Regions from separate parts of the Nonomuraea sp. NPDC049419 genome, predicted to be linked through region 2. Evidence: riboswitches for the same ligand, from Rfam matches in the RefSeq annotation. Region 2 holds a riboswitch; the other holds the start of a gene.
The links. Region 2 has a riboswitch for thiamine pyrophosphate ahead of AB0K12_RS25900 (cytosine permease). Riboswitches for the same ligand answer to the same signal wherever they lie in the genome.
Positions count from the first base shown of each region.

Region 1: it holds a riboswitch for thiamine pyrophosphate, as region 2 does, so the genes downstream of both, thiD (bifunctional hydroxymethylpyrimidine kinase/phosphomethylpyrimidine kinase) here and AB0K12_RS25900 (cytosine permease) in region 2, are expected to answer to the same signal.

Region 1 covers NZ_JBFAQB010000001.1:20,917-26,761, reverse strand. Annotated here, with positions in the region: gene AB0K12_RS00155 (hypothetical protein) at 1-259, shown strand, start outside; gene AB0K12_RS00150 (M28 family peptidase) at 341-1,867, shown strand; gene AB0K12_RS00145 (M20/M25/M40 family metallo-hydrolase) at 1,909-2,958, opposite strand; gene AB0K12_RS00140 (ATP-dependent DNA ligase) at 3,072-4,016, opposite strand; TPP riboswitch at 4,074-4,169, shown strand; gene thiD (bifunctional hydroxymethylpyrimidine kinase/phosphomethylpyrimidine kinase) at 4,157-4,966, shown strand; gene AB0K12_RS00130 (TenA family protein) at 4,995-5,669, shown strand; gene AB0K12_RS00125 (carbon starvation CstA family protein) at 5,676-5,845, opposite strand, start outside.
Region 2 covers NZ_JBFAQB010000009.1:85,665-91,509, reverse strand. Annotated here, with positions in the region: gene AB0K12_RS25910 (PAS domain S-box protein) at 127-1,995, opposite strand; gene AB0K12_RS25905 (methylated-DNA--[protein]-cysteine S-methyltransferase) at 2,091-2,660, shown strand; gene AB0K12_RS25900 (cytosine permease) at 2,629-3,966, opposite strand; TPP riboswitch at 3,956-4,071, opposite strand; gene AB0K12_RS25895 (rhodanese-like domain-containing protein) at 4,125-4,448, opposite strand; gene AB0K12_RS25890 (DNA-formamidopyrimidine glycosylase family protein) at 4,505-5,383, opposite strand; gene AB0K12_RS25885 (LCP family protein) at 5,460-5,845, opposite strand, start outside.

The DNA.
Region 1 (5,845 bases), on a different contig from region 2:
GGTGCCCCGTGAGCTGGTGGCGGGCGTACGGACCGGGCGGGCGTACCACCAGGGCGGCATGATCACGGTCGAGGGCGGGCGGCTGACCGTGGCGGTCTCCTCGCAGACGAACGTGACGGTCGAGCTGGCCGAGCCGGTCACCGTGGTCCGCCCGCTGGGCCGCCGCGCCGAGGTGACCTCGGTCAGGTTCTTCGCCCAGGACCCCGAGGCGGCGGTGGCGGCGCTCAAACCCGGCATCACCACTCGTACGAACAGCTAGGCGAACCACCTTCGCGGCGTTACCGTCCATTCAGCACCATCTCGGGATCTTCCACCCTCGACCTCGGATGGAGGCGCCGCCTTGCTCTTATCTAGGCGTACGTCCTGGAAAACGAGATCACCCCTCATCGCGGCGATCGCGGCACTGTCCCTCATCACGGTGATGCCGGCCGGGCCGGCGCGGGCCGCCGCGCCGCCGGACATCTCCCTCACCAACGTCAAGGCCCACCTGTCGCAGCTCCAGTCCATCGCCACCGCCAACGGCGGCAACCGGGCGCACGGCAGGCCCGGCTACCTCGCCTCGGCCGGCTACGTCAGGTCGCAGCTCGACGCGGCCGGCTACACCACCACCCTGCAGTCGTTCACCTACAACGGCGCGACCGGCTACAACGTCATCGCCGACTGGCCGGGCGGCGACCCGGACGACGTGCTCATGGTGGGCGCGCACCTCGACAGCGTCACCGCGGGGCCCGGCATCAACGACAACGGCTCGGGCAGCGCGGCCGTCCTGGAGACCGCGCTCGAAGTCTCCCGCCAGGCGCTGCAGCCGGCCAAGCACCTGCGCTTCGCCTGGTGGGGCGCGGAGGAGCTGGGGCTGCGCGGGTCGCGGTTCTACGTGAACACCCTGCCGGCCGCAGAACGCGCGCGGATCAAGGGGTACCTGAACTTCGACATGGTCGGCTCCCCCAACGCCGGATATTTCGTCTACGACGGCGACAACTCGGACGGGACGGGCGCCGGGCCGGGCCCCGCCGGGTCCGCGGCCCTGGAGCACACCCTCCAGGACTACTTCACCTCCATCGGCGTCCAGACCCGCGGCACCGACTTCGACGGCCGCTCCGACTACGGGCCGTTCATCGCGGCGGGCATCCCGGCCGGTGGCACGTTCACCGGGGCCGAGGGCGTCAAGACCAGCGCGCAGGCCGCGCTGTGGGGCGGCACCGCGGGGCAGGCGTTCGACGTCTGCTACCACCGCTCCTGCGACACCACGGCCAACATCAACGACACCGCGCTGAACAGGAACGCCGACGCCATCGCCTACGCCGTGTGGACCGTCGCCACCGCCGCACCGCCGGTCGTGGTCTGGCAGGACACGTTCGAGACGGCCACGGGCTGGACGGCGAACCCGAACGGCACCGACACCGCCGCCACCGGGCTCTGGGAGCGGGGCGCCCCGCAGGCCACCACCTCAAACGGCGCCAAGCAACTCGGCACCACGGTCAGCGGCACGAACGACCTGGTGACCGGCCGCCTGGCCGGCTCGTCGGCGGGCGACCACGACATCGACGGCGGCGTCACCTCGATCCAGTCACCGCCGATCACGCTCCCCTCGGCAGGTCCCCTCAACCTGTCCTTCTCGTACTACTTGGCGCACGGCTCGAACGCCTCCAGCGCCGACTACCTGCGCGTCCGCGTCGTCTGCGGCACCACGACGACCGTGCTCAACCAGCCCGGCGCCGCCACCAACCGCAACGGCGCCTGGACCACCGCGACGGCGAGCCTGAACGCCTACGCGGGCCAGACCGTCCGCATCCTCATCGACGCCGCCGACGCCTCAGGCGCCTCCCTCGTGGAGGCCGGCGTGGACGACGTCACCATCACCCGCTGACCGCGACCGGGGCGAGAGTGCTCTCGCCCCGGCGAAGCGGGCTACGGGGCGGTGCGTGGCGGGATGCCGCGCAGGTCGAAGGCGAAGCGGGCCGTCGAGTCCGCAATGGCGTCGGCGTTCACGTCGAACACCTTCGCGTTGACGTTCGCGAGGGTGTCGCACCCCTGGTGATAGCACGGGTCGTACGGCGCGCCCGCCGTGCCGCCGAACTTCGCCGCCTCCTCCGGCGTCTTGACGCCCTCCGCGCCGGTGAAGATGCCGCCGGCCGGGATGCCGACCGCGATGAACGGCCCGTAGTCGGAGCGTCCGTCGAAGTCGGTGCCGACGGTGGGCAGCGTGCGGCTCTTGAAGAAGTCGGCGAGCTGCCGCTCGATCAACGCCGATCCGGCCGGGCCCGCGGGCGAGCCGACGCCGTCGGAGTCGTCGCCGTCGTACAGCTTGTACGCGTGGTTCGGCGAGGCCACCATGTCGAAGTTCAGGTACACCCTGATCCGGTCCCGCTGCGCCTCCGGCAGCGACTCGACGTACTGGTCGGACCCGAGCAGCCCGATCTCCTCAGCGGCCCAGAACGCGAAGCGCACCTTGTGCTTGACCGGGTAGAGCGCCATCTCCTCTGCCACCTCGAGGACGGCGGCGGTGCCTGAGCCGTTGTCGTTGATGCCGGGGCCCTCCGGCACGCTGTCGAGGTGCGCGCCGACCATGACGACGTTGCGCGGGTCGCCGAAGCGGGACTCGGCGATCACGTTGTCGTTCTTGCCGAGCACGAGCGTGGCGTCCACCTTGACCCTGGCCGTGGTGCCGGGGTTCGCGGCCAGCTCGGCGCCGACCGCGAAGTCGGTGTAGAGCATGGGGATGCCGGCCCGCCACTCACCGAGGTCGAGCGGGGTCGAGTCGGTACGTCCCGGCTGGCCCTCGTTGAAGACGATGACCGCGGACGCGCCCGCGAAGCCCGCGTTGCGTACCTTCTGGGCGAACGGGCAGGTGCCGCGCTGGATGAGCGCGATGTTTCCGGCCACGAACCCGGCGAAGTCCGCCTCCTCGCAACCGCTGGTCGAGGTGGGCGCGGGGGTCGGCGGCAGGGTCAGGTCCACGCCCTGCACCTGCGCGGTGACGTCACCGGGCGGCGAGGGCTGGAAGGTGTGGAAGTCCTCCCCCGGACTTATCCGCCGCCAGCCGTGGGCAGGCAGCCCGGCGCCGCAGGCGGCTATTCGGCGCGGCGGGCGCGGGCGCGGCGCTTGCCCTCGTGCATCGCCTGCACGCGCGCCACCGGGATCGTGTGCCCCTCCTCGACGAGGTCGGCGGGCAGCGCCTGCGGCTCCGGCATGTGCTCGGCCCACGGATCGGACTCACCCAGCCGCTCGACAGCGGTGCGGATGGTGAACTCGCCAGGCCGGACGCCGTCGAGCTCGTCCCACGCCACGGGGAACGAGACGGGCACGCCGGGCCGGATCCGCGGGCTGTAGGCGGCCGCCACCGTCGCGCCACCCGCCCGCGTGGAGTCGAGGAACACCTTGCCCTCGCGGTCCTCCCTGATGAACGCGGTGGTGGCCAGCGCCGGGTCCAGCCGCTCGGCGCGGGCGGCCAGCGCCCGGGTGGCGGCGGCCAGGTCGTCCATCGCGGTGCCGGGCACGACGGGCACGAAGACGTGCACCCCCTTGGCCCCGCTGGTCTTGACGGCCCCGGCCAGCCCGCAGTCGGCCAGCGCCTGCCTGACGAGGTGCGCGCCCCGGACGGCCGGCGCGAAGGAGTCGTGCTCGGGCGGGTCGAGGTCGAGCACCATGTGCGTGGGGTGCTCACCGGCGTAGAGCGCCGGGTGGTATTCGACGGCCCGCTGGTTGGCGAACCAGAGCAGCGTCCTGCGGTCGTCGCACAGCGCGTACGTGACCTGCCGCCGCGAGGAGTCAGCCCACACGGTCACCGACCGCACCCAGTCGGGAGCGTATCTGGGCAGGTTCTTCTGCATGAACGGCTCCTGCCCGGGGCGGACCCGGATGACCGAGAGCGGCCGGTCGCGCAGCACGGGCACCATCCGGCCCGCGACCGCGTCGAGGTAGTCGACCAGGTCCCGCTTCGTGGCGTCGGCGCCGTCGAAGAGGGGCTGGTCGAGATTGGTCAGGGAGACCCCGTCGCGCGTCTCGTCAGCGGCCACCCGCCCTACGATGCCCACACTCGAACGTGTGGTCAACAACCCGGCCTGTTAGAGTGAGCCGTTGACGCGGGGTGCCCGGAAAGCCGGGCTGAGATCACACCCGTCGAACCTGATCTAGTTCGCACTAGCGAAGGGACGTCATGTCAGCGAACGCCGTTCCCAAAGTCCTGACCATCGCGGGCACCGATCCGAGTGGCGGGGCCGGCATCCAGGGCGACCTCAAGACCTTCTCCGCGCTCGGCGCGTACGGCATGACGGTCGTCACCGCGCTGGTGGCGCAGACCACGACGGGCGTGACCGGCATCCACGAGGTGCCCGCCGCGTTCGTGGCCCAGCAGCTCGACACCCTGCTCACCGACGTGCCCGCCGACGCCGTGAAGATCGGCATGCTGGGCGACGCCGACCTGATCAAGGCGGTGGCGGCGGCGCTCGACACGTACCGGCCGCCTTACGTCGTGCTCGACCCCGTCATGGTCGCCAAGAGCGGCGACCGGCTGCTGCCCGCCGACGCGGTGAGCGAGCTGCGCCGCACGCTGCTGCCGCGCGCCGACCTCATCACCCCCAACCTGCCCGAGGCGGCCGACCTGCTCGGCGAGCCGCAGGCGAGCGGGCTGCCCGAGATGCACGCGCAGGCGGCCAGGCTGCGCGCGCTCGGCGCCCGGCAGGTGCTGCTCAAGGGCGGCCACCTCGACGGCGACACCTGCGTCGACGTGCTGGCCACGCCCGAGGGCACGATCGAGCTGGCCGCGCCGCGGGTGCCGACGCACAACACCCATGGCACGGGCTGCACGCTGTCCTCGGCGATCGCGGCGCTGCGGCCCCGCCACGACAACTGGCCCGGTGCGGTGCGCGCCGCGAAGGACTACCTGACGCAGGCGCTGCGCGCCGCCGACTCGCTGGGGGTCGGCCACGGCCACGGCCCCGTCCACCACTTCCACAACGCCTGGTAACCGGCCCCCCTCTCGCGAAAGAGACGCGATGTTCTGCGATGACATCTGGCAGCGCACGTCCGAGCTGATGCGCGCCATCCACGAGCACCCCTTCGTGACGGCACTCGGCGACGGCTCGCTCGACCGTGAGACGTTCGCCTTCTACATGGTGCAGGACGCCCGCTACCTGGAGGCGTTCTCGAAGGCGCTGGCGGCGGCCTCCGTCCGCGCCGACGACTCCGACGAGGCGGCGTTCTGGGCCATGAGCGCGCACACCGCGCTGGTCGCCGAGCGCGAGCTGCACTCCGGCTACATCGAGGAGCTGGGCGCGGCCGTCAAGGGCATCGTGACCTCGCCGACGTGCCTGGCGTACTCGTCGTTCCTGCAGGCCACGGCCCTGTCGGCGCCCTACCCGGTGATCGCGGCGGCGGTGCTGCCGTGCTTCTGGATCTACCAGGACGTCGGCACCGCACTGCTCGCCAAGGCCGGCGACGACCCGGCGCATCCGTACGCGAAGTGGATCTCCACCTACTCCGATCCCGAGTTCGCCGCGTCCGTCGAGCGGGCCAAGGCCATCACCGACCGGCTCGCCGTCGCCTCCCTCCCTGACACCCGCGAGGCGATGGCGCAGGCGTACGGGCGGGCGGCGGCGTACGAGTGGATGTTCTGGGACAGCGCGTGGCGGCGCGAGGGCTGGCCGACGGCGAGCTGGCTGGCCCCCTGACGCCGCTCAGGGCGACTTCGTCATCAGCTCCTTCTCCTCGCGGGTGGCGATGAGCCCCGACGGCGCCACGATCGTGGACTCCTGGAACGGCGCCTCCGTGTCGGGCAGCGGCTCGCGCAGCCGGATCGCCTTGAGCCAGATGCGCGCCGCGTCGAGGATGACCACGATGATCAGCA
Region 2 (5,845 bases):
CCTGTGCCCCCCGCGGGAACACTCCCCGGTACGACCGAAATGCCCCGTTACTCGATCCCAGAAACCGCATCTCGATCACAGCTTGTACACATTGGAAGATAGATCAGCGCAACCGTGACCACCTCGTTACCGCATCGGTGTGTCGGATCCGATAGTGGAAGAGCCCCTCAGCACGAGCCGCATTCTGGTGCCTCCTCCTGGTCGCGGATGAGCGCTGACATCTCCTCCCTGTGCCCTGGCGAGACTGCGGACGATGTAGAGACCGAGCCCCACTCCACCAAACCGTCTCCGGTCGCCGCTGTCCACCTGGACGAAGCGTTCAAAAATCCGCTCACGGTCAGGCGGGGCGATTCCGACTCCCTCGTCGTCCACGACGACGACCACGTTGTCGTCCTCCGGCCAGGCCGCCACGCTGATCAGCCCGCCCTTGGGCGAGTACTTGAACGCGTTCTCCAGCAGCTGCCCGAGCAGGATGTCGGTGGCCAGCGCGTCGCCCAGCACGTACGGCAGCCCCTCGGGCACGTCCACCTCGACCCGGTGCCGGTCGGACAGCTCGGGCAGCCCCAGCGTGGCCGCCACGATGCGCTCCCCCAGGTCGAACTCCTCGATGCGCACCTTGAGCTCGTCGGCGCCGGCCCGCGCGCCCAGCAGCAGGTGGTCCATGAGGACGCCCAGCGACCTCGCACGCTCGGCGATCGTGTGCACGGCCGAGCGGCGCGCGGGGTCGCTCATGTCGTCCCAGCGCGAGTCGAGCGTGCTGGCGAAGCCCCGCACGATGGTGATCGGCGTACGCAGCTCGTGGCTGGTCGTGGCGAGGAACAGGTCCTTGGCCTCCTCCAGTTCCTTGGCCGCGGTGACGTCGCGGAAGTCGACGACCACCTCGCCGGTCTCCTCGATCTGCGCGCTCACCACGTCGAGCCAGCGCCCGTTGTCGAGCTGGAAGGTGCCCTTCTCGCCCGCCTTGGGCAGCGGGAACGGCGGCGGGCCGCCGATCACGGAGTCAGCGGGCAGCGCGGTCAGCTCCTCGGCGGCCGGGTTCCAGCGCACCACGAGGCCGTCCTGGTCAAGCACGGCGATGCCGTCGGCGCTGGCGTCGAACACGGCCCGCTCGTGCGCCCGCTGCCGCACCGCCTCCTGGTAGGCGACCGCGTTGCCGACCGCGATGCCGGCGTGCCCGGCCAGCAGCTCCAGCAGCTCCAGCTCCAGGTGTCCCGGGTTGCGGCGGGCGAACAGGGCATAGAGAGCGCCGTACGGCCGCCCGCCCACCGCGGCGAGCCCCAGCGCGATCGTGTGCAGGCCCTTGAGCTTGGCCCACACCAGGTCGTCGAGCCCGTGGGACTCCAGCATCACGGTCTTGCCGGTGCGTAAGAGCTTGTCCACCAGGCTCGTCCGCAGGTCGGTGGTGGTGTCCCTGATCGCCTCCGGCAGCTCGTACGTGCTGACCAGCCGCAGCCGCTCGCCCTCGATGAGCACGAACCCGCCCGCGTCCGCCCCGGTCAGCTCGGTCAGGCTGGCCGAGATCCGGTCGAGCACGGCCGACAGCTCAAGGTCGGAGTTGATGTCCCCCACGACGTCGGTGAGGCGGGCGACCAGCCGGGCGCGGCGCGCCATGCGGTGCTCGGCCATCTCGTCGGCCCTGGCCGGGTGGTAGGCGCACACGTAACCGGCCACGGCGCTGCCGAGGTGCAGTGCGCTGATGTCCACCCGCAGGTCGAGCACCCGGCCGTCGGCGTGGAGGCGCTTGGTGCGCAGCGACACGGGCTCCCCCGTACGTACGCGCTCCAGTACCGCGTTGTGCTCGGCGCCCAGCTCGTCAGGCACGATCGGCGCCCGGCGGCCGAGCAGCTCATCGGCGCTCCAGCCGAACATGCGCTCGGCGGCGGCGTTCCACACCAGCACGCTCTGGTCGCGGTCGAGCGCCACGATGGCGTTGGGCGAGCTGGCGAGCGCCGCACGAGCGATCTCATCGTCACTACCGGCCCATTCGTCCCCCACTACTCCATAGTGCACGTGGCGCGGTGGGTGCGTCGGGCGATCCGTCCGATACGCTGCGGTCACGGTGATTCCCGGCAGGTGGGAGGGTGAGGGGTATGTCGAGCAACGATCTCGATGCCCTGCTGCGGGTGACCTCCAGCACCTATCGGGGTGAGACACCACCCGACATCGCGTTCGGCACCTACGACGGCGCCGTGGGCAGGATGGTGCTGGCGGTGACCGGCAAAGGCATCGCGGCGTGCAGCTTCGAGGCGGAAAACGACGTGTTCGAGCTGATCACGCGGCACGTGGGGCGGTTCATCGGGCCCGACGCGCGGCGGCTCGACCCGGTGCGCAGAGAGCTCGACGCCTACTTCTCGGGGCGGCTGCGGACGTTCGCCACGCCGGTCGACCTGACGCTGGCGACGCCGTTCGCCCGTACGGTGCTGCAGAAGACCATGGCGGTCCCCTACGGCACCACCACGACGCTGGAGGAGATCGGCCAGAGCATCGGCAGGCCGCGCGCGCTGCGCGCGATCGGCAACGCGCTGGCCTCCAACCCCGTCTGCGTGATCGTGCCCTGCCACCGGGTGCTGCGCGAGGACGGCGGGCTCGGCGACTACGCCGGCGGCGCCGCCGCCAAGCAGCACCTGCTCAACGTCGAGCAGCGCGCGACCGCTGGATGAGCCCGATGAGCAGCGTGACCAGCGCCGCCACCAAGGCGCCGCCGAGCGCGCCGTTCATCCACGGCTGACGCACGAAGCCGAGCGCCTCGCGCACGCCCGTCCAGAGCGCGTCCCACTGCGGGAAGGTCGGCGTCGAGGTGGTCAGCCAGTACGCGGCGAAGCCCAGCGCCCAGGGCACCAGCATCGACCAGCGCGACGGGGCGTCCTCGGCGGTGTTCCAGCCCTCGCCGCGGCGCAGCACGAAGTAGTCGACCGCGAGCACCGCGAACATCGGCACGAACACGGCGCCGATCACGCCGAGGAACACGCCGTAGGAGTTGACGTCCGCGAACAGGGCGATCACGACCGTCACCACGCCGATGGCGGTCGAGAGGATCCGCCGGTCCACCCGCGGCATGAGGTTCTGCAGCGACATCGTGGTCGAGTAGACGTTGGCGAAGGACTGGTCGGTCTCGCGCAGCACCAGGATGCCGAAGAACAGCGCGCCCAGCGGCACCGCGACGAACGGGCCGAACACCGAGGTCTGGTCGGCCAGCACGCCGTCCGCGCCCGCCAGGGCCACCGCGTAGACGCCGAGCCCCAGGCAGGCCACCTGGGCCAGCGTGTAGCCGCCGACCACGCCGGTGAACGCGGCGCGGCCCGACCGCGAGTGGCGGGCGAAGTCGGCCGCCATCGGCACCCACGACACCGACAGCGCGATCACGTAGTCGACGGCGGCGGGGAAGGCCGTCCAGCTCCCGCCCTCGGGTGAGGGGGCGTCGCGCAGGAAGAACACCGTGAACCAGACCATCGCCACGATGACGCCGACGGTGACGTAGCGGCGCAGCAGCCGGATCGAGCCGAGCGGCCAGACGGTCAGCGCCGTCGTCAGCACGCCCGCGACGAGCACCCACACCTGGTACGGCACCGACGGGAAGATGGCGCCGGCCCCCTTGGCGATCACCCACAGCTCGAAGGCGCCCCAGCCGATCATCTGGATGATGTTCAGCACGGTCGGGACGTAGGAGATCCTGGCTCCGAACAGCCCGCGCAGCAGCACCATGGCCGGCTTGCCGGTGCGCGTGCCCGGGATGGCCGACAGGCCCACCATGGCGGTGCCGATCAGGCTGCCCACCACGGTGGCGACCAGCGCCGCCGCGAGGGTGAGCGGCGCATTGCCCAGCGGGTCGAGCAGCAGCAGCGCTCCGGAGAAGCCGAGGAGGCTGACCCCGAGGTTGGCCCAGAGCGCGCCCTGATCGAGCACGCCCAGGGTCTTGGGCGCCTCGCCTTCGAGGGTCAGCGGAACTTCTTCGACGCCGTGCGACATCGCACACTCCCTACGCCGGCATTACCCGGACAGGTTCAGGCGGTCGGCAGCGGATGCATAGCTGCCCTCTCAGCCCGGCGACCCCGAGCTCCCGCGACGATCTGTAGTTTGCGCCCTTATTTTGCCTTAGAGAGGGTCAAATCGCCATAGTGGGCGACTTACGCCACAAAAGGCTCCTGGCCCGTCTCGCTGACCATCGGCTTCCGCGCGGCCTCCCACGACTGCATGCCGCCGCCGACGTTGACCGCCTCGCGTCCGAGCTGGTTGAGCCACGCGGCGACCTGCAGCGACCGCCCGCCCACCCGGCACACGACGTAGACCGTGCGGTCGCCGGGGACCTCCTCCACCCGGCCCTGGATCTGCGTCATGGGGATGTGGACGGCCTGCGGCGCGTGGCCCGCCAGCCATTCGTCCTGCTCGCGGACGTCGAGCAGGTAAGCGTCTGCGGGCACGGCACTGGCCTCGATCTCAGGAACGGTCATGACTCCATCATGGCGTGCCCGGGGCCGTGCACCGGACACGCCCAAGAGAGCACGCCCTACTTGAGCAGGCGGGACAGGCGCCGGTCGGCCAGCGGCTTGCCGCCGGTCTGGCAGGTCGGGCAGTACTGCAGCGAGGAGTCGGCGAACGAGACCTCCCTGATCGTGTCGCCGCACACGTCGCACGGCTGCCCCGCACGGTTGTGCACCCGCAGCCCCGACTTCTTCTCCGCCTTGAGGTCCTTCGCCGCGAGCCCGTGCGCCCGCTCGACGGCGTCGCGCAGCGTGGTCACGATGGCCTCGTGCAGGTCGGCGACCTGCGCGTCGGTCAGCGTCGCGGCGATCTTGAAGGGCGACATCTTGGCCGCGTGCAGCACCTCGTCGGAGTAGGCGTTGCCGATGCCGGCGATCACCTTCTGGTCGCGCAGCAGGCCCTTGATCTGGGTGCGCTTGCCGCCGACGATGCGCTTGAGCGCCTCGACGGTGAACGACTCGGCGAGCGGGTCGGGGCCGAGGGCGGCGATGCCGGGCACCTCGTCCGGATTTTTCGTGACATAGACGGCGAGGCGCTTCTGCGTCCCCGCCTCCGTCAGCTCGAACCCGGGCGCCAGACCCTCGTCGTCGGGCGCCAGCCGCACGCGTACGGCCAGCGGCCCCTTCCCCGGCCGCACCGGCTTGGCCCCCGACAGGTCGTCGCGCCAGCGCAGCCACCCGGCGCGGGCCAGGTGGATGACCAGGTGCAGCCCGTCGCAGTCGAGGTCGAGGAACTTGCCGTGCCTGCTCACGCCGGTGACGGTCAGCCCGCCGAGGGAGGTGACGGGCGGGTCGAACGTCTTGAGCGCCTGGATGGCCACCACGTCGATCCCCGCGATCGCGCGGCCCACGGCCCGCTCGCGCAGGAAGCCGGTGAGCGACTCGACTTCGGGAAGTTCGGGCATGCCCCCAGAGTACGGCCCGCACGGAACTGTCCCCAGAACGGCCGCCGTCGTGGTCACCACCGTGACGTGAGGCCCGTCAGCCGGCGTCCACGACCTCCTTGGGCACCGGCTTGTCCTCCTTCAGCGCGTTGAACAGCGCGAGCGCCTTCGTCCTGTCCCACTTGACCGCGTCACCGCTGGCCACGCGCTCCGTGCCGCCGAACGGCACCACCGTCGTCACCGGGCTGTCGCCCATGGCGAGCCCCAGCGACAGCATGTTGAACGCCCCGGTGCCCGAGTCGACCTCGACCGCGTCGGTCGCGCTCGCGGCCAGCGGGATCGCGGTGAACGGGTTGAGCAGCACCCCGGGGCTCGCGGCCTTCTTCACGACCGCGCTGAGGAACTGCCGCTGCCGCTTGGTCCGCTCGAAGTCGGGCAGCGCGCCGCCCTTGCGGGTGCGTACGTAGCCGAGCGCCTGTGAGC